DNA from 3 places in the Psychrobacillus sp. FSL H8-0483 genome. Region 1 is predicted to be linked to each of the others. Evidence: riboswitches for the same ligand, from Rfam matches in the RefSeq annotation. Region 1 holds a riboswitch; each other region holds the start of a gene.

Region 1 (10,486 bases):
TGCACGAACAGCAATACCACTCATATCCAGGACAGTTGCTACATCGTGCGGATGCACTTCATCTAAATTAAATGTTACAATTCCAGCTCTTTGCGACGGATCTTGTGGTCCATAAATCGTTAAGCCTTCAATTGTAGACATTTTTTCCATCGCATAAGCAGCAAGCTCATGCTCATGTTTTTCAATAGCATCAAGACCGATTTCTTCTAGGAAATCAATTGCTGCTCCTAAACCTATTGCACCTGCAATTATAGGTGTACCAGCTTCAAATTTCCAAGGTAGTTCTTTCCATGTAGATTCATATAAACCTACAAAGTCAATCATTTCCCCACCAAATTCGATCGGCTCCATTACTTCCAGTAACTCTTTCTTTCCATAAAGAACGCCGATACCAGTAGGTCCACACATTTTATGTCCTGAAAAAGCAAGGAAATCACAATCAAGTCTTTGAACATCCAGTTTGATGTGCGGCGAAGCTTGTGCACCGTCTACCACCATAACTGCACCATGTTCGTGCGCTATTTGTGTAATTTCTTGAATTGGATTCATCGTACCTAATACATTGGAAACGTAAACAACAGATACTATCTTTGTATTATTCGTAATGGTTGCACGGACTTTTTCCAAAGAAATTGTCCCATCTTCTTCTAAATCAATATATTTAAGGATGGCACCCGTTTCTTTCGCAAGTTGTTGCCAAGGAATGATGTTCGAATGATGCTCCATATACGTAATAACAATTTCATCGCCTTCTGTTACATTTGCAAGGCCATAGCTTTTTGCAACTGTATTGATGGCAGTAGTTGTCCCGCGTGTAAAGATAATTTCCTCTATAGATTTAGCATTTATAAATTTACGAACCTTCTCACGTGCTCCCTCATAGTTTTCAGTCGCACGATTGCCTAATGTGTGAACACCACGGTGAACATTTGAATTATCAAATTCATAGTATTTTTTCATCGCTTCAATTACTTGAATAGGCTTTTGAGAAGTAGCTCCACTATCTAAATAAACAAGTGGATGACCATTAACTTCTTGATTTAATATCGGAAAATAGCTTCGAATCTCTTTAATATTGAGCATTAGCGAACTTTCCTTTCAATAACCTCCGTCAGCTGTTTCTTCACGCCTTCGATCGGTAATTCATTAACTACAGGAGCAAGGAATCCATGAATAACCAGACGCTCTGCTTCGTGTTTTGAAATCCCACGGCTCATTAAATAGTACAACTGAAGTGGATCTACTCGGCCAACAGAAGCTGCATGACCTGCTGTTACATCATCTTCGTCAATTAATAAAATCGGATTTGCATCCCCACGTGCTTTTTCACTTAACATTAGTACACGTGACTCTTGCTCTGCATTTGATTTAGTTGCACCGAATTCGATTTTACCCACACCATTGAAGATAGAAGAAGCTTCATCTTTCATCACACCGTGCTTCAAGATTTGCCCTTCTGTATGTTTACCCCAATGAATAACTTTCGTTGTAAAGTTTTGTTTTTGTTTTCCACGACCTACAACAACCATTTTTACATGACCTTCTGAATTGTCCCCAACTAAATGTGTCACATTTTCAGAAATTGTATCGCTGTCATTCATCATGCCAAGTGCCCATTCAAGCACTGCATCACGGCTAGTTACCCCACGACGATTTACATACGTAGTGAAACCTTCCGCTAGTACATCTACTGTTCCAAATGTAACTTTTGCATTATCTTTTACAATTACTTCGGAAACGATATTTGCTAGGCCGTTTGCTTTTTCTACTGTTGATAAATAGTTTTCCACATACGTAACTGCACTATTATCATCCGCCACAAGTAATGTGTGATTGAATAAAGATGCTGTAGCATTGTCGTGTAAATATATAACTTGAATTGGCTCTTCTACTACTACATTTTTCGGTACATATACAAATACGCCACCGTTAAGAAGTGCAGCATGAAGTGCTGTCAATTTGTGCTCACGGACTTTAACGCCATCTGTCATAAAATATTTTTGAACAAGATCACTATGCTCACGGATAGCCGTATAAATATCTGTTAAAATAACACCTTTTGCTTGTAAATCTTCCGATAAAGAAAGAAATGCCGCTGTGTTGTTATGTTGAATATAAATATTTTTTTGTTCTTCTGCATTTACAAGTGCCTTCACTTCTTCAGGAAGTTCATCTAAAGATGCGAAAACATTGCTTTCTACAGTATGCGTTGGAAATTCAGTAAAATTCCAATTTGTAATTTTTGTTTTATCTGGTGTTGGCATTGGAAGCGTCTCAAATTCACCTAGTGCTTTTAGACGAAGATCCGTCATCCAGCTTGGCTCTTGGTGGCCTTCTGAAAAGGAGCGGATATCCTGCTCGGTTAATGCCAATTTCGTTTCAACCGTCATGCTGATTCGTCCCCTTTCTTATGCTTCTTGTCCAACTGTCTCGTCTTCAATTCCTAACTCTTCTTTAATCCAGTCATATCCTTGCGCTTCTAATTTTTGAGCAAGCTCAGGACCACCAGATTTAACAACGCGACCTTGCATCATTACATGTACATGGTCTGGAGTGATGTAGTTAAGAAGGCGTTGGTAGTGAGTGATTACTAGACTTCCAAATCCTTCTCCACGCATTTCGTTGATACCTTTAGAAACTACTTTAAGTGCATCGATATCTAAACCAGAATCGATTTCATCTAAGATAGCGAACTTTGGTTTTAGCATCATTAATTGAAGAATTTCGTTACGCTTTTTCTCTCCGCCAGAGAAGCCTTCATTTAAATAACGTTGCGCCATGTCAAGATCCATTTCTAAGAACTCCATTTTACTGTCTAACTCACGGATGAACTTCATTAATGAAATTTCATCTCCTTCTTCACGACGGGAGTTGATCGCTGAACGTAAGAAGTCTGCATTTGTTACTCCAGTAATTTCGCTTGGATATTGCATAGCTAAAAATAAACCAGCTTGTGCGCGCTCGTCTACTTCCATAGCTAATACATCTTCCCCATCAAGTTCAACAGAACCAGATGTTACTTCATATTTAGGATGACCCATAATAGCAGATGCTAAAGTAGATTTACCAGTACCATTTGGACCCATAACTGCGTGAATTTCATTTGTATTAATTGTTAGATTTACACCTTTTAGAATCTCTTTACCGTCGATTGAAACGTGTAAATCCTTAATAACTAAAGTCGACATTTAATAACCTCCATTAAGTAACTATGAATGTATAACCATTCTAATTTATTATCATTCTAATCTTAACCCAAACTGTATTCCCTTGCAAATCTTTTGAAAAACTTTACCATTTATAATAAAAAACATTCATAGTTATGATTTCTACTGATTTTTCATCTTACATTACTCAAAGAGTAGTAATATCTTACATTTTCAATAAGAGTAATCTAATTGAGAATCGATTTCACTATGAACACAGTGTTAACAGAAAAAATCCATGAAGAAATTTGTCTTCATGGATCTTCCTTTATTATTTTAGCCTCGGTAAGCTTGCGCATCAATTTTTGCAACCATTTGAATACTCTTCTCGTAATCTTTTTGTCGACGCTTTTCAACTTTTAAGCGTAATGCTTGGCTGTTTCGTAATTCGTCGTACCCAAATCCATGTACTCCTCTGAATGCGTGGTCCATTTGTTCTGTGTAAGGTAACTCCTCTGAATTGATAATGAATCAGTCCTTTCGATTTTTAACACTTACACTATAGTACATACCCATGTCATTCCATTATAAACATTTATTTTTCTTTTGAAAATTTATCAACAATAATCGCAAGTGCACTATAAACTCCTAAATAGGTAAAATTCGTAATTGAAAAATATATCCATATAAAAAAGCAAGCATTTTTCAATGCTTGCTTTCCCTCTATCTATAATATTAGTTAACTGGTACTACAGAACCGTTCCACTCAGTAATAATAAAATCTTGAATTTCTTTCGAGTGTAATGCGTCAACTAAAGCTTTGATTTCTTTTTTGTCTTTATCTTCAGCTCGTACAGCAACAATATTTACATATGGTGATTCTTTATCTTCTAATGCGATTGATTCTTCTAATGGGTTGATTCCAGCGTCAATTGCGAAATTAGAGTTAATAAGAACTGCATCGCCTTCTTCATTTTCATAAAGCTGAACAAGTAATGCTGGTTCATAGTTGGCATCAAATTTTAGATTTTTCTTATTTTCTACAACGTCTTTTACTTCAGCTGCTGTTTTATCTATACCCTCCGCAAGTTTAATTAATCCTTTAGCTTCTAATAAAGATAAAACACGCCCATGGTCAGCAACAGAGTTACTCATAATAATTGTAGCCCCTTCAGGTAACTCTTCTAATGACTTGTATTTTTTCGAGTAAACACCGATTGGCTCAATGTGAATTCCACCTGCATTTACAAAATCATACCCATTGTCTTTAATTTGGCCCTCTAAATAAGGAATATGTTGAAAAAAGTTAGCATCTAGGTCTCCAGATTCCAAATCTTTGTTTGGTAATACATAGTCTTGGTAAGTTTCAATTTTAAGTTCAATGCCTTGCTCTTCTAAAATAGGTTTTACTTGTTCTAATATTTCTGCGTGTGGAACGTTAGAAGCTCCAACTACTAATTCGCCGCTTTCTTCATTTCCACAAGCTGCAAGAGTTAATGCACTTACTGATAATAATGCCCCAGCTAAAAACTTTTTCATTTTCATTCTCTCCTTTATATTTCCCCAATTTATATTTGATCGAGTAAACTCGCAAACACCTATTAACGCTTGTCTATTTTGGATGTAATCGCATCGCCAATCCATTGAATAATAAATACAATAATTAAAATTAGTATGGTTGCGACTAATGTAACGTCTTCTCTACTTCTTTGAAACCCATCTAGGAAAGCCAAAGTTCCCAAACCACCAGCACCTATAATTCCTGCCATCGCAGTGTATCCAACAAGTGAAACACAAGTAACTGTTATCCCAGACACTAATGCTGGCATTGATTCTGGCAATAAAACCTTCCATATAATCGTAGACGTTTTAGCCCCCATTGATTTTGCGGCTTCTAAAACGCCTTTATCAATTTCCCTTAAAGCTATTAACACCATACGTGCATAAAATGGTGCTGCCCCTATGACAAGTGCAGGAAATGCTGCATTCGGACCACGCATTGTTCCCACCAACAACTTCGTTAATGGTATAAGTAAAATGATTAATATAATAAAAGGGATAGAGCGGAATATATTTACAATTGCTCCTGTTAACCAGTTTGCCATTTTATTCGCCCATGCTTGATGTGGACTTGTTAAAAATAATAGCAATCCAAGTGCGAGACCAAAGACAGCTGTTAAGATTGTTGATACTCCGGTCATATAAAGTGTTTCAAGTGCTGCTTCCCACATCCTAGGCCAATCAACATTCGGAAAAAGCGTATTAATCATTGTTGATCACCTCTGTACTTACTTTCTGTTCATGAATAAATCGAATCGCTTCATCGACTGCTAAAGCATCTCCATCTATTTGGAGAATTAGCGTGCCAAACGCACCGCTTTTTGTGTGCGAAATATTCCCTTGCACAATATTGACTTCTAGTTCGAATTGTTTGATCAGCCTAGAAAGTATTGGCTGCTCTGTTTGCTCTCCCACAAAAGTGAGTTTGATTAACTTGCCATTTGGATATAAATCCACTAGGTTTTGTATCGTTTGAATTGTTTGTGTAGATTCCGAAACTTGGGTAACAAATCTTTTCGTTATTGGTTGTTGTGGGTTTTGGAAAACTTCTAACACGTCGCCCTCTTCCACAACATGCCCACCTTCCATTACTGCCACTCGATTACAAATCTTTTGAATGACTTGCATTTCGTGCGTGATCAATACAATCGTTAAGCCTAGCTTCTCATTAATGCTGACTAACAGATCCAAAATAGCATCCGTTGTTTCAGGATCAAGTGCAGAGGTTGCCTCATCACAGAGTAATACTTCCGGACGGTTTGCTAATGCACGGGCAATCCCTACTCGTTGTTTTTGTCCACCTGACAATTGGGAAGGATAATAATCTCCTCTTCCTTCCAGTCCAACAAGCTCGATCAATTCCTTCACTCGAGCTGTTCTCTGTTCTTTTGGGACACCTGCAATTTCTAGTGGAAATGCAATATTTTCAGCAACTGTTCTAGACCATAAAAGGTTAAAATGCTGGAAAATCATACTTACTTTCTGTCTTACTTGGCGAAGCATATCTTCTGAAATGGAAGTAATTTCTTTATCATTTACGATTATTTGGCCCGAAGTCGGTTTCTCTAGGCCATTAAGCAATCGGATTAATGTACTTTTACCAGCACCACTATATCCAATAATCCCAAAGATTTCGCCATGCTTAATGTCAAGATTTACATCATCAACAGCAACAATCGTCCCTTGCTTCGTATTAAACTTTTTGGAAACATCTTTTAAACTAATCATGCAAATCTAACCACCTTTCATTAAAAAACCCCTTCTGCAAAAGAGCAGAAGGGGTGTAGGTTATCAATTTAAATAACACTCATCCATTCTCTCATTTCCCAAAGCATTCGCTTTGCGTGACTTGGCACCATTTCATTTACATGACGGTTGCCGGGCTTCGTAGGGCACTTCCCTCCACCTCTCTTAATAAGAGTGACACTATTAAATTTTAGTACAAATCGTATATTATCATACGACTACTTGGTCGTCAATACTTTTTATTGTTTCTAACAAATAAGGTACAGATTGAAAAGCGTATATTTTTCTATAAATAATCCCATTCTTCGCTATAAGAAGACATGGTACACTTTCAATTTCATATTCTTGAGCTAGGTTACCTAGAAAGTTTATATTGGCTTGACCTAATGGATACGAAACCATTTCATTTATGACATGCAGCATTTTACTTGCTACCTGGCAAGTACCGCACATAGGTGTATAAATATATAGTAAAGAAAGCTGAGATTTTTTTTTATATTGCTCCCATTGTTCTCGCGTCCATTCATTCACAAAGCATCATCCTAAAGTAAAAATTCTTTTTTCACTTTAATATTAACACTTTTCAATATGGAAGCCAAAACTTTAAAAGGGGTATTAGCGACTTCGCAATACATTGGATTCGTGTATAAATGAATTGCTTCAGGATATTCTTTTCTTACAATCGAACGAATTTGCTCACCTGATTTATCTGAGTCCAAAAAAGCATAAATTGGTAAACCTACATAGGGATTCAGAATCTCCTCTAGCTTTACATTAGAAATAGTTCCATTTGTACAAATGATTTCTGGGGATTCATCCAGAAGTGTTAAAAGATGTAGCTTATCTGATCTGCCTTCGACGAGAATTACTTTTTCACTAAATACATTAGCCATTTAGCTTCTCTCCCTACTACTGTCTTTCAATCATTATATGAAAAAAACGCCGACAATTAACCGGCGTTTTCATTATTACTATGAAATTAATTCTTCGTATTTTTCTGAAGATAATAATGCATCCACTTCAGTTACATCAGTTGGCTCTACTACTATCATCCATGCATTTTCATATGGAGACTCGTTTACAAATTCAGGGCTATCTTCTAATTCGCTATTAACTTCCACAACTTTCCCACTAATAGGTGCATAAAGTTCTGAAACAGTTTTTACAGATTCTACACTTCCAAAAGGATCTCCTGCTTTAATCTCGTCTCCCACTTGTGGAAGCTCTACAAACACGATATCTCCTAGTTCTGATTGTGCAAAATGAGTAATACCGATGCGAACGTTCTCGCCTTCTGTTTTTACCCATTCATGCTCTGCTGAATACTTTAAATCTTTAGGTGCGCTCATAAATATACCCCTCTCAAAATTGTTATACATCCACTTATTATAGTCACATATTTTATTAGGAAAAACAAGTAGTATTAAGGCGTCAGACGTCTGATTTCTAAAGGTTCAGCTTAGACTATCTTGAAAACTCTTGTCTAGGAAGGCAACCTAAGTTCGCGACATCCATTTCGCAACGGTTGCAAATCTTTTTCTACGACGAGCAAATGAAATGGCGCAGGAGCAACGCCTTTGACCGCGACGAGCTTTGCGCAGGAGCAACGCTTTTGACTGCGACGAGCTTTGCGCAGGAGCAACGAAGAATGCGAGCGTTTATCAACAGTCTGAAAGGTGCTTTATTTGCTTATCCAACTATTCGTAAAATGCTCTTCCTTAAAACCGAACGTAAGCTGTTTTCCATCAAAAACAAGTGGACGTTTAATAAGCATTCCATCTGTTGCAAGAAGTGCCAGTTGCTCTTCTTCCGACATGGTAGGAAGCTTGTCCTTTAATTGAAGCTCACGGTATTTCATACCACTTGTATTAAAAAATGTCTTTAAATCGCCATTACTTGTATCAAGCATTTCCTTTAAAAGTTCTTTAGAAGGAGGATCTTCTACTATATGGTGATAAACAAACTCTACTCCACTGTCTCTTAACAATTTACTAGCCATATTACATGTACTACACTTTGGATATCCAAAAAATTGAATTGTCATAAAATCTCACCTTTTTTCCTTTATCATAGCACACAACCACTGCCAAAAGCAGTGGTTGTCTGCGACGAGCTTGCGCAGGAGCACATGGTCTTCTGCGACGAGCTTTGCGTAGGAGCACACGAGTTCCTGCACGAGTTGGGAGCTCTGTTGCTGTTTTAAAAGATGAATGCTATCTATTTTTTCTATCTTTAGAGTCTTTTCCTACACCTGTTTTTTGTATACTTTTTATTAAAACTACTAATTTTTGTAGGCAATTGATTGTAGTGAAAGACGGCGACTCCAGCGGGAATAGCGTGCGCTGAAGGCCCCGCAGGAGCGAACAAAGGAACGAAGGCTAAGAACGCCACCTCGTGTGGCAACGCCTTCGTGACCAACATCGTGTTGGCCTGAGGAGACTGAAGCCATGCCCGCGGAAAGCGTCCGTCTGGAACGGAAATCAATACATTGGAAAAGGGACCATCTCTCAGTCACGATATGACTTTAGGGACAGCCCCATCTTAAAACAAAAAGCCGATTCATATAGAATCGGCTCTTCTAGATTAAACGATGTATTTTTCAGCGTCGATTAGATTAACAGATGCTTCACGCTTTTTCTGAATCAAGTTATAAGGTGTATTGCGTGTTAGTTTACGAAGAGCAGAAAGCATGATGCGTAAATTATCGCCATCCGCAGATGCAATTAACGTTTCTTTTGCTGCTTTTTCGATGTCATCAAAAGCTTCTTGGCAGAAAATTTGTGTATAAAGAAGTTTTTGGTTTGCTTTTTCTTCACCACTACGGCCAATTGCTTTTTCTGTACGAAGAACGGCAGATTCCATTGCGAATAAGTTGTTGGCGATGTTTGCAATATTCACAAGTACTTCTTGTTCTGCTTCTAATTTCGTACCAAAACGTTGTGCAGCAAGGCCAGCAGCTAAAATACCAATCTTCTTCGCATTCGCTACTAATACTTTCTCTTGAGCTAATGCCTCGTCTCCAACTTCCTCTGGCATCATCATTAATAGCTCTTCTTGTAAGCTTTGCGCTTTTTGAAGCAGTGGTAATTCACCCTTCAATGCTTTTTTCAAGAACGTACCCGGCACGATTAGACGGTTAATTTCGTTTGTTCCTTCGAAAATACGGTTAATACGTGAGTCACGATAAATACGCTCTACTTCGTATTCTTGCATGAAGCCATATCCACCATGTAACTGTACAGCTTCATCTGCAATATAGTCTAACACTTCCGAACCAACAACTTTATTAATAGAACATTCAATTGCATATTCCGCGATAGAAGCTGCAATTGCTTTTCCGTCCTTTTGTTCTTCTTCACTTAATTGGCCCATGCGGTCTTCAAAATATCCAACAGTACGATAGATTAAGCTTTCTGTCGCATATAATTTAGATGCCATAGTAGCTAATTTTTGCTTAGTTAAATTAAATGAAGAAATAGGTGTTTTAAATTGTTGACGTTGATTGGAGTATGAAATCGCTAATTCTAATGCACGCTTAGCACCACCTACAGTACCTACTCCTAATTTGTACCGACCAATATTTAAAATGTTAAAGGCGATTATGTGTCCACGACCGATTTCACCTAGTAAATTTTCTACTGGAACTTCTGCATCTTGTAGAATTAGCGTACGAGTAGAAGATGATTTGATTCCCATTTTCTTCTCTTCTGCTCCAACGGAAACACCAGGAAATTCACGTTCCACGATAAATGCCGTGAATTTATCTCCATCTACTTTTGCGTACACTACAAATACATCTGCAAAACCTGCGTTTGTGATCCATTGCTTTTCACCGTTTAAAATGTAGTGCGTGCCTTCTGGATTTAATTTTGCAATCGTTTTTGCTCCAAGTGCATCAGAACCTGAACCTGGCTCCGTTAATGCATATGCAGAGATTTTGTCTCCAGAAGCGGAGTTTGGTAAGTACTTTTGTTTTTGTTCTTCGTTTCCAAAAAGAACAATTGGTAAAGTACCAATTCCAACATGTGCTCCGT
Region 2 (10,486 bases), 1.0 Mb from region 1:
CAAATGATTTACGTATTGAATTCATTGAAAGAAAAGGATTTGCCATAAATACACTCCTTTCTAAAAAAGAAACTGTCCACTTTTAAGGACAGCTGCAATTAGTTGAGGTTATTGATTTTCTAACTCTTTCAATGCATCTGTGTAACCTTGTTCGCTGGCACCCCAGCCTTCGATAAACTCATGTAAGTCATTTGTTGTCACCGTTTCTGCTGGAAGTTTTTCTGCGTCAACAAAAACTGGTTCTAGGACAACTCTTTCCTCTGGAGTCTCTCCATTTATTTTTTGATATAAATAGCGAACTTGAATACGCCCTATATCCATTGGATCTACAGCAGCTGAAGCTGCCCATGGACTATTTTCTTTTTGAATCATTTGTAAATCTTCATCGCTCATATCAATACTATAAACTTTTATATCCGTTCTACCTGCTTGTTCAATCGCACGAACTGCACCTTTTGCAAATTCATCCCAAGCCGCCCAAACAGCTGTAATTTCCCCCTTATTTGGGTATTGTTTTAAAATTGCTTCCATTTGCGCTTGAGTGTCTAGTGCTGTATTTTGTGTAGCTGCACCGAAAGTTGCGATTTCCTTAATTCCTTGATTTTCTTTTAAAAATTGCTCATACGCAATTTGTCTTCTTTCCATTGGAGCAAAACCTGCTACCCATATTTTTACTATGTTAGCTTCTCCATTTGCATCAATTGCTAATTTTTCTAAAGTCATTTCAGCCATCTTTTGATCGCCTTGCTCTAATACTGTTATCCCTTCCACTTCCACGCCTGCATCAAAAGCTACTACTGGTATTCCTTTATCAACAGCATTTTGTACTCCTTGGTTAAGCGCTTCTTTTGTTCCGTGATCAATTAATATTCCATCCATACCTTGGTTTACTGCTGCATCAAGGTTGGAAGCCATTTTAGCTAGATCCCCTTCAGAAGTAAACACCGTGACAGTTCCACCAAATTTCTCCACTTGTTCTTTTACACCTTCAATGTACTGAGCCGAGAAAGTACCGAGGTTTTGTTGCATAACTAATGCAATTTTCTTACCTGCTAATGGATTATCGGAAACCTCCGATTTAGTGGAAGCAGGTGCTTCTTCCTTTGTTTCTCCTTTTGGTTGACATCCTGTTAATAAGACACCAATTATTAATAGTACCGATAAGATCCAATGTATTTTTGTTTTCATGATCTTTCTCCTTTTTCTGTTCCCAATAAAGCGGGAATATTTTTATTGTATTCCGGGTAGATGATTCCTTTTTCGGTAATGATTGCTGTAATGTATTTGCCAGGTGTGACATCAAATGCAGGATTAAATACTTTTGTATTTAATGGGGCTACTTGCTTTCCTGCAACATGTGTTATTTCATCTGATGGACGTTCTTCAATCGGTATTTCTTTTCCATTTTCAATAGTTAAATCAAAAGTGGAAGACGGTGCAGCCACATAAAACGGAATTTGATATGCAGCCGCTAATAATGCCAGGTTAAGAGTTCCAATTTTATTAGCAGTATCACCGTTTGCAACTATTCGGTCTGCTCCAACAATAATTGCTTCAATTCCTTTTGCACCGATTGTATGTGCGGCCATACTGTCTGTTATCAGCGTAACGTCAACACCTGATTGCTGAAGTTCCCAAACAGTCAGTCGTGAACCTTGAAACACTGGTCTAGTTTCACAAGCGAATACTTCAAACCGTTTTCCTCGTTCGCTTCCAAGATGGAAAGGGGCTAACGCAGTTCCATATTTTGCAGTTGCAATAGATCCTGCATTGCATATAGTCATAACTTTCGTCTGATTTTCAAGTAAGGAGAGGGCAAATTCACCAATATTTCTGCATGATGCTTCGTCTTCCTTATGAATGACGATAGCTTCCTCTAACAACAGTTCCTTCGCTTCTTGAATAGTTGCAGCATCTTTAGCTACTCTTTGCAAACGATCTAACGCCCAAACTAAATTGACGGCTGTTGGTCTTGATTCCCCTAAATACAAGGCATCCTTTTCCAAATGCTGATAGAACTCTTCTAATGTATTTGTTTCGTAATGCTGAGCAGCTCTAGCTAAGCCATATGCAGCTGTAATACCAATAGCAGGAGCCCCTCGTACTTTTAAAGTAACAATTGCATCGTACACATCTTCTATTGTTTCTAGTGTTAAATAGTCCACTTCAAGAGGTAATTTCTGCTGATTTATAATTCTAAGTTTCTTATTGGTCCACTCTATCGATAACGGAATACTCATTTGTGTAACTCCTCCAGTAATGCAATTACTGCATGAATAGATTTAATTTCATTGCGTTTTAATATGAGTGCTTCCCCTATTAGTAAAGCCTGTTTTTTGAAAAGGATTCGTTTTTCGTCATCTGCAATCCCATCCAAATCCTTCACATGTGCTAACCCGATTGTACGCCGAATTAATTCACAACCAGCAAAACCTAGTGTATCGGTGAAAATTTTATCCAATACGTACTCTTCAAATCCCTCAGTATCTTTATAGGATTCAATACCTTTTGATTTCCATAGTGTAGAAAAGTTGGATGAAAACACTTCCCACGTTTGTTCGATATGATCGAGAATCACAATTCGCTCTTCCGCTTCTCTTGTAATGGATTGCACCATCATATTTGCTAAAAATAATCCAACATCGAATCCCATAGGTCCATAAAAAGCAAACTCTGGGTCTATCACTTTCGTTTCTGTTTCGCTAGCAAAGATACTTCCTGTATGCAAATCTCCATGAAGTAATGCTTCCGCTTCCGTCAAGAAACTTTTTTTCAATTTCGCGACTTCCAGTTTTAATGGCCCATTATTCCAAATAGCTTCCACTTCTTCTCTCAACGAAAGTTCATAGTCATTTGTATCGTGATCAAAAAATGGATCCGTGAAAATAAGATCTTCTGTAATTTTACATAGCTCTGGATTAGAAAACTCAGACACTAGTCGTTTTTTTTCAAACGGGTGTAATGCAAGATCAGATGTATGGAAAAGGGTTTGAGCAAGATACTCCCCAATATCCTTTGATAGCTTCGGATAAGATTCATAATGAATTAATCCTTCGCGTGCAATTTTTAAATGGGATAAATCCTCCATAACCGTAATTGCAAGTTCCTCGTCGCTCGCGTATACAGTCGGAACCAATCCAGTCGCAAATTCACCGTGTTTTTTTAATGCATTAGCTTCAATTACGGCACGTTTTAACGTTAGTGGCCAGCTTTCTCCAATCACTTTTGCATATGGTAAAGCCTGTTTGATAATGAGACTTTTCTCTCCATTACATTCCTTTATGTGAAACACATAATTTAGGTTACCATCACCAATTTCGCGACAATTTAATTCCGCTTCCTTTGGAAAGAAATTCAGTTCTTTCGCATATAAAATTGCACGCTCTTCTGTTAATGATTCATATTGTTTTTTTGTAGTTATCATCATTCTTCTCTACCTTTCATTTACAAAATAAAAAGCCTCTTTCAAAAGAAAGAGGCGTAGAATAAGAGACTTCTCGCCTCTTATCTTTCAGAAAGTTACCTTTCTGATGGAATTAGCACCGTGCCTTACGAGAATATACATCTCGGCGCGAAAAGCGCCCCGTTTCACAACGGTATTACGGTCGGTTGCTGGGCTTCATCGGGCCATTACCCTCTGCCTGCTCTTGATAAGAGTGCTATTACTTACAAATTTATGCTATTTGAAATGAATCCTAGCATATTAGAAAAAGAGTTGTCAATAATTTATTTCAATAAAAAAAACATTCTAAAAATTATATTGACAATCTTTCTGTTGCATGAAATAATCATTATTAATTTGACAAAACTAATCTCAATTGAATAAATTTTTCTTATTTAGAGCAGGTGGAGGGACGAGCCCTATGATACCCGGCAACCGGTCTAGTTACTAGACACGGTGCTAATTCTTGCAGTCCATTGACTGGGAAATAAGAAGTCGTTAAACCTTTAACCTCTTCTTTTTTGAAGAGGTTTTTTATTTCGAGAAAAGCGAAAGGCGCCAGCTTATCCGCAACTGCGACGAGCTTAGCAAAAGCCCTTGCGCCAAGGTGAAGTTGATTTTATCTAAAAGGATTGTGATGAATAATGAGTAGTGTAACCTCTCTTTATCAGGTGTACGGTAAGCCCGGATCTTTTGAAAAAAAAGCAGAGGGTATCGCACTTGGTTTAACAGTTGGATCCTGGACGGACTTACCATTACTTGAACAGGAACAATTAAAACAGCATAAAGGAAATGTTGTTTCGATTACAGAATTTGAATATGTTCACCATCCGCTGAAACCAGACCAAATCAAAGCGGAAATAAAAATAGAATATCCTAGTGCTAATTTCTCGGCAGATTTACCAGCCATTTTAACAACTGTTTTTGGCAAACTATCGCTCGATGGTGAAGTGAAGCTTTTAGATTTAGAATTTTCTCCAGAGCTTTTGACTAACTTTCCAGGACCAAGATTCGGTATTGATAGTATCCGTGAGCTACTAGGGGTATATGGTCGCCCCCTCATCATGAGTATATTCAAAGGAGTAATTGGTCGAGATATTAATTACTTAGCAGAACAACTTCGACACCAAGCGCTCGGAGGAGTTGATCTCGTAAAAGATGATGAAATTCTTTTTGACAATCCGCTTACTCCTTTTGAGAAACGTGTCACAACTGCTCAAGAAGTATTGCATCAAGTGTATGAAGAAACCGGACACCGAACGCTCTATGCCGTTAACTTATCTGGACGAACATCCGGATTAAAAGCAAAAGCACAAAAAGCAAAAGAACTTGGAGCAGATGCTCTTTTATTTAACGTCCATGCATATGGCCTTGATGTACTTCAAGAACTAGTGGAAGACCCGAATATCCAATTACCGTTTATGGCTCATCCCGCTTATAGCGGTGCGTTCACATCTTCCCCATTTTACGGGGTTGCTACTCCACTACTACTTGGAAAATTAACACGTTATGCAGGAGCAGATTTTTCATTATTCCCTTCACCTTATGGAAGCGTTGCACTAGAAAAAACAGCAGCACTCTCGCTTGGTGAAGAATTGACGAAAGTAAGTGCAATAAAACGAAGCTTTCCAGTACCTTCTGCAGGTATTCATCCTGGCTTAGTTCCGCTATTAATCGAGGACTATGGAATCGATAGCATTATTAATGCTGGTGGAGGCGTACATGGCCATCCTGCAGGTGCTACTGGTGGAGGACTCGCTTTTAGGCAAGCTGTATCGGCTGTGCTTGACGGAATTCCTCTTTCAGAAGCTGCAAAACAATATAGTGAATTAAAAAAAGCAATGGAACTGTGGGGGTAAGCATTATGAGCAAGCTAGTCATCTTTTGTGATTTTGATGGCACTATTACAAATCAAGACAATATTATCTCTATCATGAAAAAATTCGCTCCTCCCGAATACTTGCCGATCAAAGAGAATATTTTAGGACAAAAGCAATCTATCCGTGAAGGTGTAGCAGAAATGTTTGCTCTGTTACCCGCTTCTTTAAAGGATCAAATCGTTTCCTATTTGTTAGAGCAAGCACAGATTCGCGAAGGATTTGCTGAATTTGTTTCATATACGAGAAAACACAACCTACCACTATATATCGTTAGTGGTGGTATTGATTTCTTTGTAGAACCGATGCTTAAAGAGTTCGGTCCATTTTCGGATGTTTATTGTAATGCATCCAATTTTTCAGGAGAGACAATACAAATCGAGTTTCCACATGGATGTGATGAACAATGTACCAGCCAAGGCTGCGGGTGCTGTAAGCCCTCCATCATTCGCCAACTCCAAGATAATGATGCGGTAAGTGTTGTAATTGGAGACTCGATAACAGATTTAGAAGCTGCCAAAATGGCAGATCTCGTTATAGCAAGAGACTATCTCATTACTAAGTGTGAGGAATTGAATATCCCTTATGAACCTTTCGAAAATTTCCGAGATGTCATGAATATTATTGACGCAAAGTTAGGTGTAGAAATATGACCACACTCCAAAGTAAATGGGAAGAGTTAGCAGACATAAAAGATGAACTAGCTTCTCGGGACTGGTTTATGGGAACTAGCGGAAATTTGGCTATAAAAGTGCACGACAATCCAATAGAATTTCTAGTCACAGCTAGCGGAAAAGATAAGAAGAAGAGAACCCCAGAAGACTTTTTACTCGTAAACGCAAGTGGAAATCCCGTTGAAAAAACGGATTTAAAGCCATCAGCAGAAACATTATTGCACTGCGCTATCTATTCTAAGACATCCGCTAGATGTAGCCTCCATGTCCATACAGTTGCAAATAACGTCATCTCTGAATTATACGGTGATAACGGGAAAATCGACTGCCGTGGCCAAGAACTCATTAAAGCTTTTGGACTGTGGGAGGAAGATGATATACTCTCCATTCCTATCATTCCAAACCATGCGCACATTCCTAGTCTTGCCGAAGAATTTAAGTCTCATATACTCGCTGAGAAAGGTGCGGTTTTAATTCGTAACCACGGTATTACTGTTTGGGGTAGTGATGCATTCGAGGCCAAAAAACTACTAGAAGCTTGTGAGTTTTTATTTCAGTATCAATTGACATTACATCAACTAAAATCAAAATAAGAAAGGAAGAATAAAATGGCTATCATTAAAATTCAAGGAACGAACGAAACAATTGAAGCACAAAACGAGGTTGCAGCATTTTTAGAGAAACAAGAAGTTATTTATGAGCATTGGGAAATCGAAAAATTACCAGGACATCTTCGCGAAAAATTCGACCTTAGCGATGTAGAAAAAGAAGAAATTCTAAATGCTTTCAAAACAGAGATTGATGACATTTCAGAGCGTCGTGGCTATGAAGCAGCAGATTTAATTTCTTTATCTGATTCTAACCCTAACTTAGATGAATTATTGAAAAACTTCGAGCGCAAACATCTTCATACAGATGATGAAGTTCGGTATATCGTTAGTGGCCATGGAGTTTTTATTATCCAAGGAAAAGACGAAAACTTCTTTGAAGTACATTTATCACCAGGAGACTTAATATCAGTACCAGAAAACATTACGCATTACTTCACGCTTGCGGAAGATCGTAAAGTTGTTGCAGTTCGAATCTTTGTAACTACTGAAGGTTGGGTACCAGTTTATCAAGATGAAGTTGCTCAAAGCTAAATCTATAAAAAACCAAAAACTCCTTACATGCTTTCTACAAGCTTGTAAGGAGTTTTTTATAAATTATTTAACAAGTAATCCACCTTGTTTTAAATAAGCTTGAATACCCTCTGCTGCACGGTAAGTTAGCGCTCCGACTGTACCAGTAGGATTGTAGCAACTATTATGTGGAAATGCAGTTGCACCGACAACAAATACGTTTTCAGCTTCCCGCATTTTAAAGACATTTATTAGATTCAAATTGATAATATACTATAGTTTAAATAAGTAAATATAAACTACTTTTATTTACAAATTCATTGGAAAGAGTATAATGTGTAGGTAATACAATACAACATTTCTGTTTCACATCCTATGTCTCATAAGATAGGATGTATGGGATTACAAAAACAATACAAGAAAGACATATTTATTTTCTTTCACTTTGTTTGATTAGATGGGGTGGTAAACAAAATGGCACAAGAACCGGAATTGACGCTCGTCGAACATTTAACCGAGCTTCGAAAAAGGCTCATTATAGTAGCATCAACTTTTATCCTATCCCTTGCTTTAGGGTTTTGGATGGCTCCAAAAACATTAACCTTCTTAAAACAACAACCTACAGCTGCCCATGTCGAGTGGAATGTCTTTGGCTACACAGATGGACTGATGATTTATGTTAAATGTGCTTTAGTGTTAGCTATATTAATTACTTTACCAATTGCAATGTACCAATTATGGTTATTTGTGAAACCAGGTTTATTAGATAAAGAAGCAAAAGGTACGATTTATTTTATCCCTATTTCTTTTCTATTATTTTTAGCTGGTATCAGTTTTAGTTACTTTATCTTATTTCCTTTAATGTTGAACTTTATGTCCAACATTAATGATTCTATTGGTGCTTTAGAAACTTACGGTATGCAACAATACTTTACGTTTATGTTTAATTTAATTATTCCTGTAGGTATCGTTTTCGAATTACCTGTTATCATTCTTTTTTTAACAAAACTAGGAATTGTCACACCGGATAGATTACGTAAGATGAGAAAGATTTCCTACTTTATACTAGTAATTGTTGGAGTTTCTATTACACCTCCAGACTTTATCTCAGACTTTATCATCGTAGTACCATTACTACTGTTGTTTGAAATAAGCATACTCGTTTCTAGTTGGTCTTATAAAAAACAGCAAGCAAAACAAGCACTTCAGCAAGAAAATTTTGAAGAATAAATTTTGCTTTTTATTCGTGTTATAATAAAATAGTAAACTACTCATGAACTCTCGCCACTTGACTTATATAGAAAACAACTTAGAGGAGGAACTTCCTATGCCAAACATCGGCGTACCAGGTTTAATCATTATCTTAATCATTGCTTTAATCGTTTTCGGACCATCTAAACTACCACAGTTAGGTAAAGCAGCTGGACAAACACTAAAAGAATTCAGAAATTCTACGAAAGATATTGTAGATGAAGTAGCAGATGAATTTAAATTAGATAATAAAGAAGCAGATTCTAAAAAGAAAATATAATGTCTTAAACCAGCTATTTTAAACAATAGCTGGTTTTTTTGTTTCTAAAACATGTTTGTTGACTAGAGAGTACTTATTGTCAAGGTCGTAACGGAGATGCAGTAGCAAAATGGATGTACGACTTTGCTACAAAACTCTGGTGAATAAATAGTAGTAGGGATGAAATTGATAAATGCTTATTTATTTTTTATGAGGCTGCGTATCTTGCCACGGTCATTCTGCAGAATTGGTTGATAATAACAAACTAGCAACTCCTTATTAATTAACTTTGTCAATCCATTGCATCTCTAAAATTTCAATTGCCTTCTATCTAAAAAATCCCTCCTTCCAATGGAAGGGGGGACCATAATTAAAAGTTCTTAAAGAATACTCGAATAACATCTGCACCACCTATAAAAGTACCTAGGGATCCAAATAAGTTGGTTAAAACTACTACTAGTAATACACGAGTCACTTTGTTTTTCCAAAAACCTTTAATAGTGAATACGTCTTCTGACAACGTTTCAAAATCTGCTATCGTCGGTCGTTTCATAAAGGCCTGTACTAGCCCTGATACCCAACCAGACGCCAAAATAGGATGTAAAGCCGTAATTGGTGCTGCGATGAAGGCTGACAAGATAGCTAGTGGATGACCTAATGCAACTGCTGCTCCAATCGCTGCCATCGTACCTGTCCATAAAATCCAACTAATTGCTTGGTCCAATCCTGCCGAGGGATTAGCGAAAAATGTAAATATCATTAATACAACAATTAACACAGGAAGAGACCAACCAATTATTTTCGGCACAATCGACTTTGGGGGTACAGCAGAAAGTTTTTCTAAATCTTGCTCTTTATGAATTTCTACTGTAATGCCTGGAACATGGGCTGCACCTAATACTGCCACTACCTTTTCTCCTGGTGCGTCTTTAATTTTTTGAGCCAAGTATTGATCGCGCTCATCAATTAAAGGTGTTTTTAGCTTTGGAAAGGATGCCGTAAATTCGGCAAGTACAGCATTCAATGTATCTTGTGTCTTCATCTTCTCTAGTTCTTCTTCCGAAATAGTATCTTTGCTGAAAATACTAAAGAAAACAGAAGTAAGTAATTGTGATTTACCTATCCAACCAAGATTATGCCAAATACGAGAGAACGTTACTTGGATATTTCGATCCGCTAGGACTATTTCTGCTCCAACCTCTTTCGCACTTGCAATCCCTTGAATCATTTCCTGTCCTGGCTTAATATCAAACTGTTTTGCCATTCGATTTTGGAACGAAGATATAGCTAGATTCATCAACAATAGGGTGGCTTTCTTTTCTTTAATTACTTTAAAGATGTCCGTCTCTTTCCACTTATTGTTATCCATTATAGACTGATATCTTTGTTCATCTAATTCTATACAAACCGAATCTGGATTTTCTCTTTCAATTACTTCTTTTACTTGGTCTGCACTTTGTCTGGAAACGTGAGCCGTTCCAATTAAAATAATTTCCTTGCCATCTAAATATATGCGAGTAATATTTTCTTCCGACATAAACTACTTCCTTCATAGAATGTATTTCTTTTACGTAATCCTATATTCATTGATTACTAAAAGACTGTCTATTGTTAATAATGAAGTACTTGACGATAAAATTCAATTAAGTTCTATTAAAAAACAACCAAAAATAGTGAAATTAAATAATTTCTTAGAAAACTAGAAATAGGTATATTTTTTCCTTCAGTAGAACTCTGTGACTTCGTGATCAATTATCAGAGAGGAGCGTCAACGTACCGCAATCGTACTTCGATTATTTTAGCAGATGAATCAACTACAAGCATTGATAAAAATGGGGTACAACCTATTTCTAAAGAAGTGC
Region 3 (10,486 bases), 1.3 Mb from region 1:
AAGCAATTCAACGGTTGCTGCAACGCCTCTTACTTGTGCTACGTTATTTGACTCCCCACCATCTAAAGAAAAATTGAAATCAGACCATACTTTTGAAATGGCTTCGTTAAAATCCGCTACAGGATGTTCCGACAAAGTCCGTTCTTTAAAATCATCGACTAATTCTATTTCACGTTCTATGTAATTAGCAATACCCTCCACAGTTTGAATCGCTCTTTGATAGGGACTAGAAATTACATGATCTATTCTCTCTAATTGCAATAATTCCGTAACTAACTTTGCGTCTTCCATTCCACGTTCTGACAAAGGTCTTCCCAGTTCGTCTGGTGAATAAGTAGAATGTGCATGTCTAACGAAATACAAATTTGTAATCAACATCATTCAGCTCCTATCTTTTTCTTTTTTCGTAAATACTCTTCACAAACGGCTCCTTTAAATCGGTATATTCCGTTATTTTCATATTTTCACGCTCTGCATAAGCTATTTTCAACTTTTTGTATTCTTCTCTCGCACTTTCATTTGCATTTAAATAATCTCTGAAGAAAATTAAATTACTCCACAGTTCTTTGTCATAGTCAACTAAGTGTATATAATGCGTCTTTACTTCGTATGCCTCATCTTGAAATTTGGCAAATACGATTTCACCTGGTCTTTCCACTCGAAGCCGTAAGAATCCAACTGTTTGGAGTCCTTTTATGATGGATGCATCCACACTCGTTATATCATCTACACCAATTAATAGATCGATAATCGGCTTTGCATCCATATCCATAATTGCAGTACTGCCAATATGTTCTATCCGATTTCCTTCTAGATGAGCGGAATTTATTACTTCCTGTTTAACCGTTAAGAACTCACGGTTCCATTCACTTGTATAAGGAACTAACTTGACTTCATCTCTCTTTAAACCTAACTTCATCATCGTTTCCCCTCTTTCTTTCGTTCACACCATAACTATCCAAAATAAACAACCACAGATAATATGAAAAGTAATTTAGTATGTAGTGAAATTCTGGAGGTAATTGAGTTAATTTCATAAATTGTACTTTGTCATTAAAATACGAACATATATCACTTCGTTGAAAATCATTACGGTTTAAAGGATTGCAAAATAGTTCCTTTCCCTTCTTCCAGCTCTACTTCCGCAAAAGCACCATTGATGAACGTCATTTGAGGTGGAACATGGCCACAGTCGATATCATAAATAATAGGAATATTCAGCTCGTCTGACATGTCTTTATAAACATCTTCTACCGAATAATTATCAACCGCGGTCTCCGCGCTACTTCGACCAAACATCAAACCAGAGCATTGATCAAACCAACCCGCTAATTTCATTTGCACTAAAGAACGTCGTAAATCTGTTGTGTTTAACTCACAATTTTCCAAATACCAGATGATTGGCTCGTCCTTGATGTATTTTTCCCTAAAATTTTCTACATCACCGAACGGAGTACCGACTAAATGTCTAATGACGTCTATACATCCACCAAGTAGACGACCTTGCATCTTCACATTCCTACTTGATAATGATTTCCATGCTGTTTGTTCGGTTAAATGAAATAGACAGGCTGAAGGATTCGCATGATCCCATTTCTTTTGATATTTGGGTGAAGAGTGTTGAACGACAGATTCACTAGGACTTGTAGATAAAACAGCCCTCCACATTGCTGTTGTTTCATCCCAAACTTCCCCTCTTAAATCCACTAAATTGGTGCCGTGTGCTGTTGCTATACCGGTCTTCAATGTAATGGCTAGCAGTAGTAAACTTACATCTGAATAGCCTAATACCCATTTATTCTTTATATTTTCGAAATCAATATATTCCAGTGACTCAATTAGTAATTCTCCACCCCAAGGAGGAAGAATTATATCAATTTTGTCGTCAACCATCATTTTATTCCATTCTGCTGCACGCAATTTAGCAGGTGCTGATTTTGCTTTATCCTGAGTCCAAACAGTATCACCACATATAACTGTAAACCCTCTTGCTTCCATACGTTCGCATGCCAATTTGAACATATCATGCAGTTCCGCCTGTACACCAGATGATATTGCAGTTACTCCTATTGTTGCTCCTTTTTCAAAATGAGGATAATTAATCATATAGAGTCTCCTTACTATGCAAAGTGAATTGTTTTATTTCATTGAAAGCCAACTGCTGGTTTTCTACATGAATATCTTTCATCCCTTGAAAGAATATGTATCTACCCTTCAATATTTCTTCCATATTTTCTTTCATATCTATTATTTGATCCAGATATGCTTGTGCAAATTTTAATCGGTCTTCCATTTCTGTTTTATCTTCCGTTGTATGACCATGACCAGGTACATGAACGGAAATAGAATGCAGAGAAAAAATGTCTTTAGCCTTATTCATCGTTTTAAGATATTCCAGATAACTATCAAATATAAACGGAAATTCCACATCTGATAAATAGTCACCTGAAAGGAATATCCCAGCAGGCTCTATCACTGTAAACAAGCCATCATTTGTGTGCCCTGGTGCTAAATAAAAAGTTAAGGTGCTCTTTCCTAGGATCAATTTTTGTCCATCTTTACTTACAACATAATCCACCTGAGGATACTCCGGCTTATAATTTCTCTGTATATAATAGCGCTGATCAAATGCATGCACTTTATTTATTGCTTCATCTTTCTGTTTATGTTCGTTAAACGCTTGAGAAGCAATTACTATTGCGTCAGGAAATGCCCCCGAACCAATAATATGGTCGAAATCACTATGTGTGTAGATGATATATAGGGCTCTATTTTTTCTAATTTGATTTACATAAGCCTTAATTTCATCCACTTCTTGTGGCAGCCAATTCGGATCGGTCATCACAATTGCCTCATTCAGCTCTATTACAGCGGATGTAGTTTTATATAGAGAGCTTTGAAAAACTCTCATATTCTCTTTGTCATATTGAATCATGTTCTTCCCCCGATTCTTTTGTAGCGAGTAAATTGACGATTGTTATTAGTCTCAAATATGTATAGTGAGGACGAAATTCGCTATTCCAATCCATAAAAAAACACCCCTCATGATGAATACTATTCGTCATAAGGGGTGATATATCCTTTTATTCACCTATGTTCTCGTTTAAAAATGCTAATAAGTCTCTGGTATTTTCTGCTGCTACACCATGTGCTATTGGATAGCTTTTAAATGTAACATTCGCTCCCTGTTCGGTGAAATAGTCTTTACTTGCAACTCCCCATTCAAATGGTAGGATATTATCTAATTCACCATGTGAAATAAATGCATTCAATTGATCAACGGGTTGTCTTACATACTCTTTCTTTACAAAGGCTGGAATATATCCACTTAGTGCAACTATTCCTTTTATTTGTTTACCCATTACAAGAGCTAAAGTTTGAGATAATATTGCTCCTTGGCTAAAACCAAGTAGATACACTTGCTCCCTATCTACTGAATATTCTTCTATTGCCTCTTGGATAAATGTTTGAAGATCTTTGATAACTTGATCAAAAACCGTAGGATGTGGTTTACCAAACCCTTCAATTGTAAAAAATGCATATCCAGGTGGCTGGCTAATTGGCCCACGAATACTAAAAATATGACATTCCTCTTTTAAACTCGATACAAGTCCTACTAAATCATTTTCATTGCTACCCATGCCATGGATTAAAAATAGTGCAGGATATTTTTTATTTTCATCGGTCGTTTGTGGTGCACTATGAATATAAGTAAATGTTGTGTTCATATATATCTTCCCTTCTTTTAAATTCAACTAATCATAGCATTTTGTTCATTTACCTAACTAATCATTTGTCTTACAAACTTTACTGCTGACAAACTTGACCAACTGGCAACCTCTATTGTCGTCTTCGCGGTGGGGTTTGTCGTCTTGGCCTCTTGTTTTGTCGCGTTCATACTTAAGTTTGTCTCGTTAAGTGCATCACTTGTCTCATTTAGGATTATTCTTCCAGCAATAAACCTATTACACTATAAACACATTTGAACTTTTTACATTAAATGGCTTAATGAGACCAATTCACCCGTAATCGAGACTAATACCATAAACCCGCAACCAATTCAAATAAAATCGAGACCATTATCAGATTTCACACAAATGAAAAAGAGCTACCCTACATCGGATAGCCCCATTCATCATTATTCCCACTCATATGGTGTTGCTTGGTATACATAATAGTTCAACCAATTCGAAAATAATAAGTGCGTGTGCGAGCGCCATGAATTCGAAGGTTGCTGTGTCGGATCATTTTGAGGGAAATAGTTAACCGGTAAATCTATTTCTATTCCTTTATTCACATCACGTACATATTCTTCTGCCAGTGTTGTGGCGTCATATTCTAAGTGACCGGTAATCATAATATGCTTCTCATCGTTTGAAATAATGAGGAATACGCCGGCGTCGTCAGAAATCGAAAGGAGATTAAGACGAGGATCAGCTTTAATTTTCTCAAAAGAAACGGATGTATAACGTGAGTGTGGCACATAGAAATGGTCATTAAATCCACGAACTAATTGGACGGTTGGATCAGACAAACGGTGACTAAACACACCAGAACATTTCTTTGGTAATTCAAATTTATCAATACCATAATGATGATATAAAGCAGCTTGTGCTCCCCAACAAATATGTAATACAGAAGTGACATTGGTTTTCGACCAATCCATTATTTCTGTTATTTCATTCCAATAATTTACCTGCTCAAATTCTAATTGCTCTATTGGGGCTCCTGTAATGATCAATCCGTCATACTTTCGATGCTTTATTTGTTCGAAGGTTGTATAAAATGTGTCTAAATGTGTTTTACTCACGTTTTTCGATTCATGAGTGGCAGTGTTCATGAATGTTACATTCACTTGTAACGGTGTATTACCTAGTAACCTTAAAAGTTGTAATTCTGTTTTTTCTTTTTCGGGCATTAAGTTCAAAATGATAATATTAAGCGGACGAATGTCTTGCCCAAAAGCACGGTCCTCATCCATGATAAATATTTTTTCCTCTTTCAGTAATTCAGCAGCTGGTAATCGTTTTGGAATATTAATTGGCATAACATTCTCTCCTTTGATTTAAATAATAAAAAACCTCTTTTCTCAAGGATAAGAAAAGAGGGTAAATGAATCGCACTCAGTTCTTATCTTTCAAGACAAAAAATCTTGTAGGAGGTAGCACCTTTCTGACTAAGTCAGAGGTTGCTGAAGCTTCACAGGGCCATATCCCTCAGCTTCTCTTGATAAGAGTATTAGTTTATGTACTGGTTTATTAATCTAGTAAATATTAGCACACTAAACATAATATTTCAACAATTAAAAATAATCAAAACGAAGAAAAAGAATTCTCTAACAGATATTCTACTAGAAAGGTCTTTCTTTTATCTCTATTATTTTCATGTGTTAATTTCCATTGTTTTAAGTGATAGCTCGCTCTTGTACTTATGAAAGTAGTTCAAAAACAATACCATTTCCACTTGGATCTATTGTAGTAAATGACTGTTCCAGTTCATTCACTTCCACATTATTTTGATTTAACTTCTTTTAAAGCTTCTTTATTCGGAAGTACGAGTGTATATACTTTTAATCCAAGCCATCACGAACGACGCGTGAGCCGTGGTGATGAGTTATCGCTCACCCCGCGGAAAGCTCCGCCTATAGCGAGCGGGAATTCAACTATACTTTATTCCTTATTTATGAAATTAACTCATTTTAATAAAAAATCCCTTTCTATAGAATTTCTCTACTAGAAAGGGATATCGTTTGAAGTTTTCTGCTTTTCCTAATTGACTACAAGTTCTGATAAAAAATATTCCTCAATTTCCTCCCAATTGTTTAGTCGGTTGTATTTCGTTTCCGATATATTATGTGGAGCAGTATACAGAATTCTTTTTCCAGTAAATGTATCTAAATTACTTGGAGTGTCATCAATTAAATAATCAGCTAAAATAATGCTTTTATCACCACAGAAAACAAAATTCTTTTCATTCAGGAAGGGAAAGTGCTTTTTCAGCCACTTGTATTTTGGTGCTAGAGAAGCCGGAAATTCCATTGCAGCTGTAACGATAAAAACATCGTATTGCTCCATCAATTTCCTGATGGTTTCTTGGCTTCCCTCCATCACCTCTAGCTCAAGAAAAAAAGATTCTTGGGCTAAATAACAATTTACCTTGCTTTCAAATCGAGGATCAAGTTCCACGAGTAACTTCCCTTGTAAATGCTGTGGTGTATATTCTGTTTGATATTCAGCGTTAAATAACTGTAAACATTTTGAGCTAAATGCAGAAATCACTTCATCCATATCGATTGCAATTCGTTTCATTCTTCATTCTCCATCCATTGTTCAACTAATGCTTCTAATTGTTGTTCTTGTTCGTTTTTAGTTGTAACTAACTGTTCATATTGTTCCCAATCATTTTCCGATTGTATTTGTTCTGTCAGAAGCTTGATTTCTACCTCTAGTTGCGCGATTTTGTTTTCAAGTGATTCATCTTGCTTTGTTTTATGCTTAACAGGTTTCTCTTTTTTCTTTAGTACTACCTCTTTCACTTCCACTTGTTTTAACTGTAACGCATCCCATTTTGCACGAGCCCATTCGTACGGTCCTTCAAAGGTTGTGAGCTGTCCCTGATCTAACCAAGCTGTTCTCGGGAACAATTTGTTTAAAAAATATCGATCATGTGAAACAGCTAGTATGGTGCCTTGAAAGTCATCTAATGCATCTTCTAAAACTTCACGGGAATCAATATCTAAATGATTGGTTGGCTCATCTAACATCAAAAGGTTAATATCTTGGTGCATGAGCTGCGCGAGACGAAGACGCATTCGTTCTCCTCCACTTAAATCCCCTACCCGTTTAAAAACATCTGGTCCATAAAACATGAACTTTGCTAGAATGTGACGAGCATCACCTTCGAACACATTTACCTCACTTCGAAATACGTCGATTAGTCGAGCTTTAGGATTTGAGATTTCAAAGTGCTGGGACAAAAATCCTACACGAACATTACTTCCTAGTCGTGCAATACCTGCGTCAATTGGTAATTCCCCACGTAATATATTTAAGATTGTCGACTTTCCAGTTCCGTTGCGTCCGACAATAGCGAGACGGTCTTTCCAGTACACATGTAAATTTGCATGTTGCAGTAGCATTTTCTCACCGAATGATTTACCCGCTTCTTCCATAACCACTACCTCTTTGCCACTTCTCGGAGCAGCTTCAAAGGATAAATTCATTTTTTTAGGATCTATTAGAGGCTTTCTTACTTTTTCCATCCGTTCCAGCGCACGTTCCATGTTGCGTGCCTGTCTGTGAAGACCTGGATTAGGTGGAACCGCTTCATTTGCCCATATTCTTAACCGTTTAATGGCTTCTTTCATTTTCTTAATCTTTTTTTGTTGTTCCTCATAGTCTTGAAACTCTCGCATTAGCCTTGCTTCTTTTTCCATCATAAAGTAAGAGTAATTACCATGATAAAGCGAAAGCTCGCCTTCCTCTATGTCCGCCACTTTTGAAATGACTTGATCCAAAAAATAGCGATCATGCGAGATGAGAACTACCGTTCCATCATATGCAATTAAATATTGCTCTAACCATTCCACTGCAAATAAATCTAAATGATTCGTAGGTTCATCTAGCAATAGTAAATCAGGCTTTGTTAACAATAATTTTCCAAGCATTATTTTTGTCTGTTCCCCACCACTTAAATTTGAAAAGGATTGATGAACAAAGTTGGATAATTGAAGTCCTTGTATAACCTTTTCAATTTCAGAATCCATCGAATAACCATTTCGATTTGTAAATTCCTCTTGAATATCTCCGTATAGTTGAAGTAACTTTTCCATGTCATCAGGCTTCGCACTTGCTAATTTATTTTCAAGTACTTGCATTTGAGCTTGTAAAGCTATTAACTCGTCAAATGCACTATTTAATAAATCCAAGCCCGTTACTTCCTCTGAAAAAGTAGGGATTTGTGCTAAATAACCAATTTTAGTACCTTTTTTAAAATAAATGGTTCCTGCATCTGGTTTTTCGATTCCTGCAATAAGCTTAAATAAGGTTGTTTTCCCACTACCGTTTCGTCCAACGACTCCTAATTTATCTCCTGTTTTAATAGATAAAGATAAGTTTTCAAAAATCGTATTTCCTCCGAGCATTTTACTAATTTCTTGTATTGTACATATCATAACGTTCGCTTCCTCTCATCTCTGGTATAGCTGGAAGCATTTTTCTGCATAGAAAAAGACTGCTCATATAAGCAGCCTTCTCCATTAAAAAATGGTTCAGAAAGAATGACTTATCAGCTGTGTTGTTGCTCATTTAGTTGACTAAAAATGGACAGACTAGTCCCGTTGTTAGCAATTTCATGAGTAATCGCACAAGATATGGATAAAAATTCCAATATAAATCCATGTGCACATACAGCCTTTTTCATTCTTTCCTCACCTCCGTTCTAATTGGTAATAATACCTTATCACAATAATTCAAACAATTCAATCGATTTTTTATTTAGATTTTTCGATGGTTGGATCGTTGATAGAATTTCCAGTATCAGGAATTCCTATATCATTTTCCTTATTTACTTCTTCATTTCCTGTGTTAGGTAAATTTTTTTCTTGGTTATCTATTTGAGTTTCAGGGGTGGGAGGCTCATTAGAATTCCTAATAGATCCACATGCAGAGAGAATGAGCAACGATAAAACTATAAGTACGACAACAATTTTTTTCTTCATATCTTCACTCCTCATTTTTCATTAGATTGCTCTTCTTTTTTTAAAATAAACATAAAAAAACTCCAACAATAATTTGTTGGAGTTTTTTTGGAACGATTATTCTTCAATGTCGAAGTAAATTTCGTCTTCATCATTGTATTCAAAGCCATTTTCAAATAAAACAGTTGTTCTTAAGATTAACTTTGTTACTTCATCAGTACCGTCTGGTATCCATCTTTCATCCGGCATGATTTCAAAAGGAATCATTTGCATATCTTTAGAAGCCGCTGCTCCGACTAGTTCAATCGAATGCTTGGATACGATCTTGGAATCTTCCCCATTAATTAGTTTAAAAACTTCTAATTTAATATTATCTATTGATTCGTCGTCGTGTACACCATCAATATATATTGTCCCAGAAAGGTTAATACCGTGTTCAATATATGGATGATCAACTACCGTATCAATTTTTATCGTTTGTACTTCTATGGAAGATTCAAACTTCTTTGCCATTACTCTCAATCCACCTTGTGATTTGTATACTCATATCGATTTTCAACAACTGGTTCATACTTATTATAACGCTTTTTAAATAATGTATAAAAGTGGCTTACAAAAACTTTTAATATTGCATACCCTGGTATTCCTAAAATCACACCTGGAACTCCAAATAGTGCACCTGCAGTAATTAACACAAATATTATGGTAATGGGATGAACATGTAGAGATCTACCCATAATTTGAGGGGAAATAAACTTCCCTTCTACTAATTGTACAACGGTCCAAACTATGGCTAATTTAAATAGCATAAATGGCGAAGAAACTAGCGCAATAATTAAGGCTGGTGTAATCGCAATCACCGGACCTAAATAAGGAACAACACTTGTTACCATAGCAATTACACCAAGTAACATAGCATAATCCATCCCAATAATAGAGAATCCAATAAATATCATAAAACCGATACACATGGATACTAAAATCTGTCCTTGTATGTACGAGCTAATTTGTCTATCAATATTAGTAAACACAGATCGCAAATCTTCTCGCATACGGGGAGGAAATAATTTCATTACATAGTTGGGTAATTTTTCTCCATCCTTTAATAAGTAAAAGACGATAAATGGTACGGTAACAATTGCTAATACAAAACCTGTTAATACACCAACAATAGAAGAAATACCTGTTGCTAATCCTGTAAGTGTACTTTGTAAAAACTGGCCGATTTCTGTTGGTAACTCTTTTAAGATGGAGTTAACATCACTTTCAATTTGCAAATAAAAATCCCGGAAAAAGGATGTTCGTAGGAATCCATCCAACTTATCTAATAACACCATCAAATTGCCTGGTAATTCTTCCACTAACTTCAAAGACTGTGCCTTTAAAAATGGAAATACTAAAAATACAAGCAAGGTTACTAACCCTATTAATGCTAAAAAGATAATTAATATACCCCAAATACGAGGTATTTTAATTCGTTCTAACAAACGTAATAAAGGTCGTAATAAATAGTATGCTATTACTGCTAAAATAATGGGCAATATAACGTTACCTAAAAATACAGTTAAAGGAACGAAAATGAACGAAATTTCATCATATATCATTATGACAAGTCCGATTAACAATAGAAGCACTAATGTAAAAACGGTATTACGTCCACCTAAAAATTTTATGTACCTTGTTGAAAAAAAAGAAGGTTTTTCTGGCTCCACTATTATCAAACTTCCTTTCCTATACTATTATTTTACGAACGAATAAAAAGATTAGCAATTTTAAAGCATTATTATT

Evidence for each region. A riboswitch is a leader RNA that binds a small molecule or an ion and turns the genes downstream of it on or off. The one in region 1 is predicted to bind S-adenosylmethionine.
Region 2: another riboswitch for S-adenosylmethionine. It lies ahead of mtnW (2,3-diketo-5-methylthiopentyl-1-phosphate enolase); the one in region 1 lies ahead of MHB48_RS14815 (methionine ABC transporter ATP-binding protein).
Region 3: another riboswitch for S-adenosylmethionine. It lies ahead of metA (homoserine O-succinyltransferase); the one in region 1 lies ahead of MHB48_RS14815 (methionine ABC transporter ATP-binding protein).

The regions. Positions count from the first base shown of each region.
Region 1 covers NZ_CP152052.1:3,062,961-3,073,446, forward strand. The annotation lists gene MHB48_RS14790 (cysteine desulfurase) at 1-1,083, opposite strand, end outside; gene sufD (Fe-S cluster assembly protein SufD) at 1,083-2,390, opposite strand; gene sufC (Fe-S cluster assembly ATPase SufC) at 2,409-3,188, opposite strand; gene MHB48_RS14805 (MetQ/NlpA family ABC transporter substrate-binding protein) at 3,882-4,685, opposite strand; gene MHB48_RS14810 (methionine ABC transporter permease) at 4,748-5,416, opposite strand; gene MHB48_RS14815 (methionine ABC transporter ATP-binding protein) at 5,409-6,434, opposite strand; SAM riboswitch class I at 6,523-6,627, opposite strand; gene MHB48_RS14820 (thioredoxin family protein) at 6,663-6,983, opposite strand; gene MHB48_RS14825 (hypothetical protein) at 6,995-7,345, opposite strand; gene gcvH (glycine cleavage system protein GcvH) at 7,424-7,801, opposite strand; gene MHB48_RS14835 (arsenate reductase family protein) at 8,134-8,496, opposite strand; gene MHB48_RS14840 (acyl-CoA dehydrogenase family protein) at 9,036-10,486, opposite strand, start outside.
Region 2 covers NZ_CP152052.1:4,065,308-4,075,793, forward strand. The annotation lists gene MHB48_RS20000 (sugar ABC transporter ATP-binding protein) at 1-46, opposite strand, end outside; gene MHB48_RS20005 (sugar ABC transporter substrate-binding protein) at 109-1,188, opposite strand; gene mtnA (S-methyl-5-thioribose-1-phosphate isomerase) at 1,185-2,240, opposite strand; gene mtnK (S-methyl-5-thioribose kinase) at 2,237-3,427, opposite strand; SAM riboswitch class I at 3,502-3,657, opposite strand; SAM riboswitch class I at 3,831-3,936, shown strand; gene mtnW (2,3-diketo-5-methylthiopentyl-1-phosphate enolase) at 4,087-5,301, shown strand; gene MHB48_RS20025 (2-hydroxy-3-keto-5-methylthiopentenyl-1-phosphate phosphatase) at 5,307-5,972, shown strand; gene MHB48_RS20030 (methylthioribulose 1-phosphate dehydratase) at 5,969-6,586, shown strand; gene MHB48_RS20035 (cupin domain-containing protein) at 6,602-7,135, shown strand; gene MHB48_RS20040 (hypothetical protein) at 7,199-7,375, opposite strand; gene tatC (twin-arginine translocase subunit TatC) at 7,589-8,344, shown strand; gene tatA (twin-arginine translocase TatA/TatE family subunit) at 8,442-8,645, shown strand; gene MHB48_RS20055 (TraB/GumN family protein) at 8,995-10,161, opposite strand.
Region 3 covers NZ_CP152052.1:1,793,416-1,803,901, reverse strand. The annotation lists partial or broken gene MHB48_RS08480 (histidine phosphatase family protein) at 1-372, opposite strand, end outside; gene MHB48_RS08475 (GrpB family protein) at 389-919, opposite strand; gene MHB48_RS08470 (S66 peptidase family protein) at 1,090-2,106, opposite strand; gene MHB48_RS08465 (MBL fold metallo-hydrolase) at 2,099-2,935, opposite strand; gene MHB48_RS08460 (alpha/beta hydrolase) at 3,084-3,728, opposite strand; gene metA (homoserine O-succinyltransferase) at 4,139-5,047, opposite strand; SAM riboswitch class I at 5,128-5,236, opposite strand; gene MHB48_RS08450 (5'-3'-deoxyribonucleotidase) at 5,769-6,308, opposite strand; gene abc-f (ABC-F type ribosomal protection protein) at 6,305-8,173, opposite strand; gene MHB48_RS08440 (RAxF-45 family protein) at 8,287-8,421, opposite strand; gene MHB48_RS08435 (hypothetical protein) at 8,492-8,719, opposite strand; gene MHB48_RS08430 (sporulation protein) at 8,816-9,211, opposite strand; gene MHB48_RS08425 (AI-2E family transporter) at 9,217-10,410, opposite strand; gene MHB48_RS08420 (LCP family protein) at 10,482-10,486, opposite strand, start outside.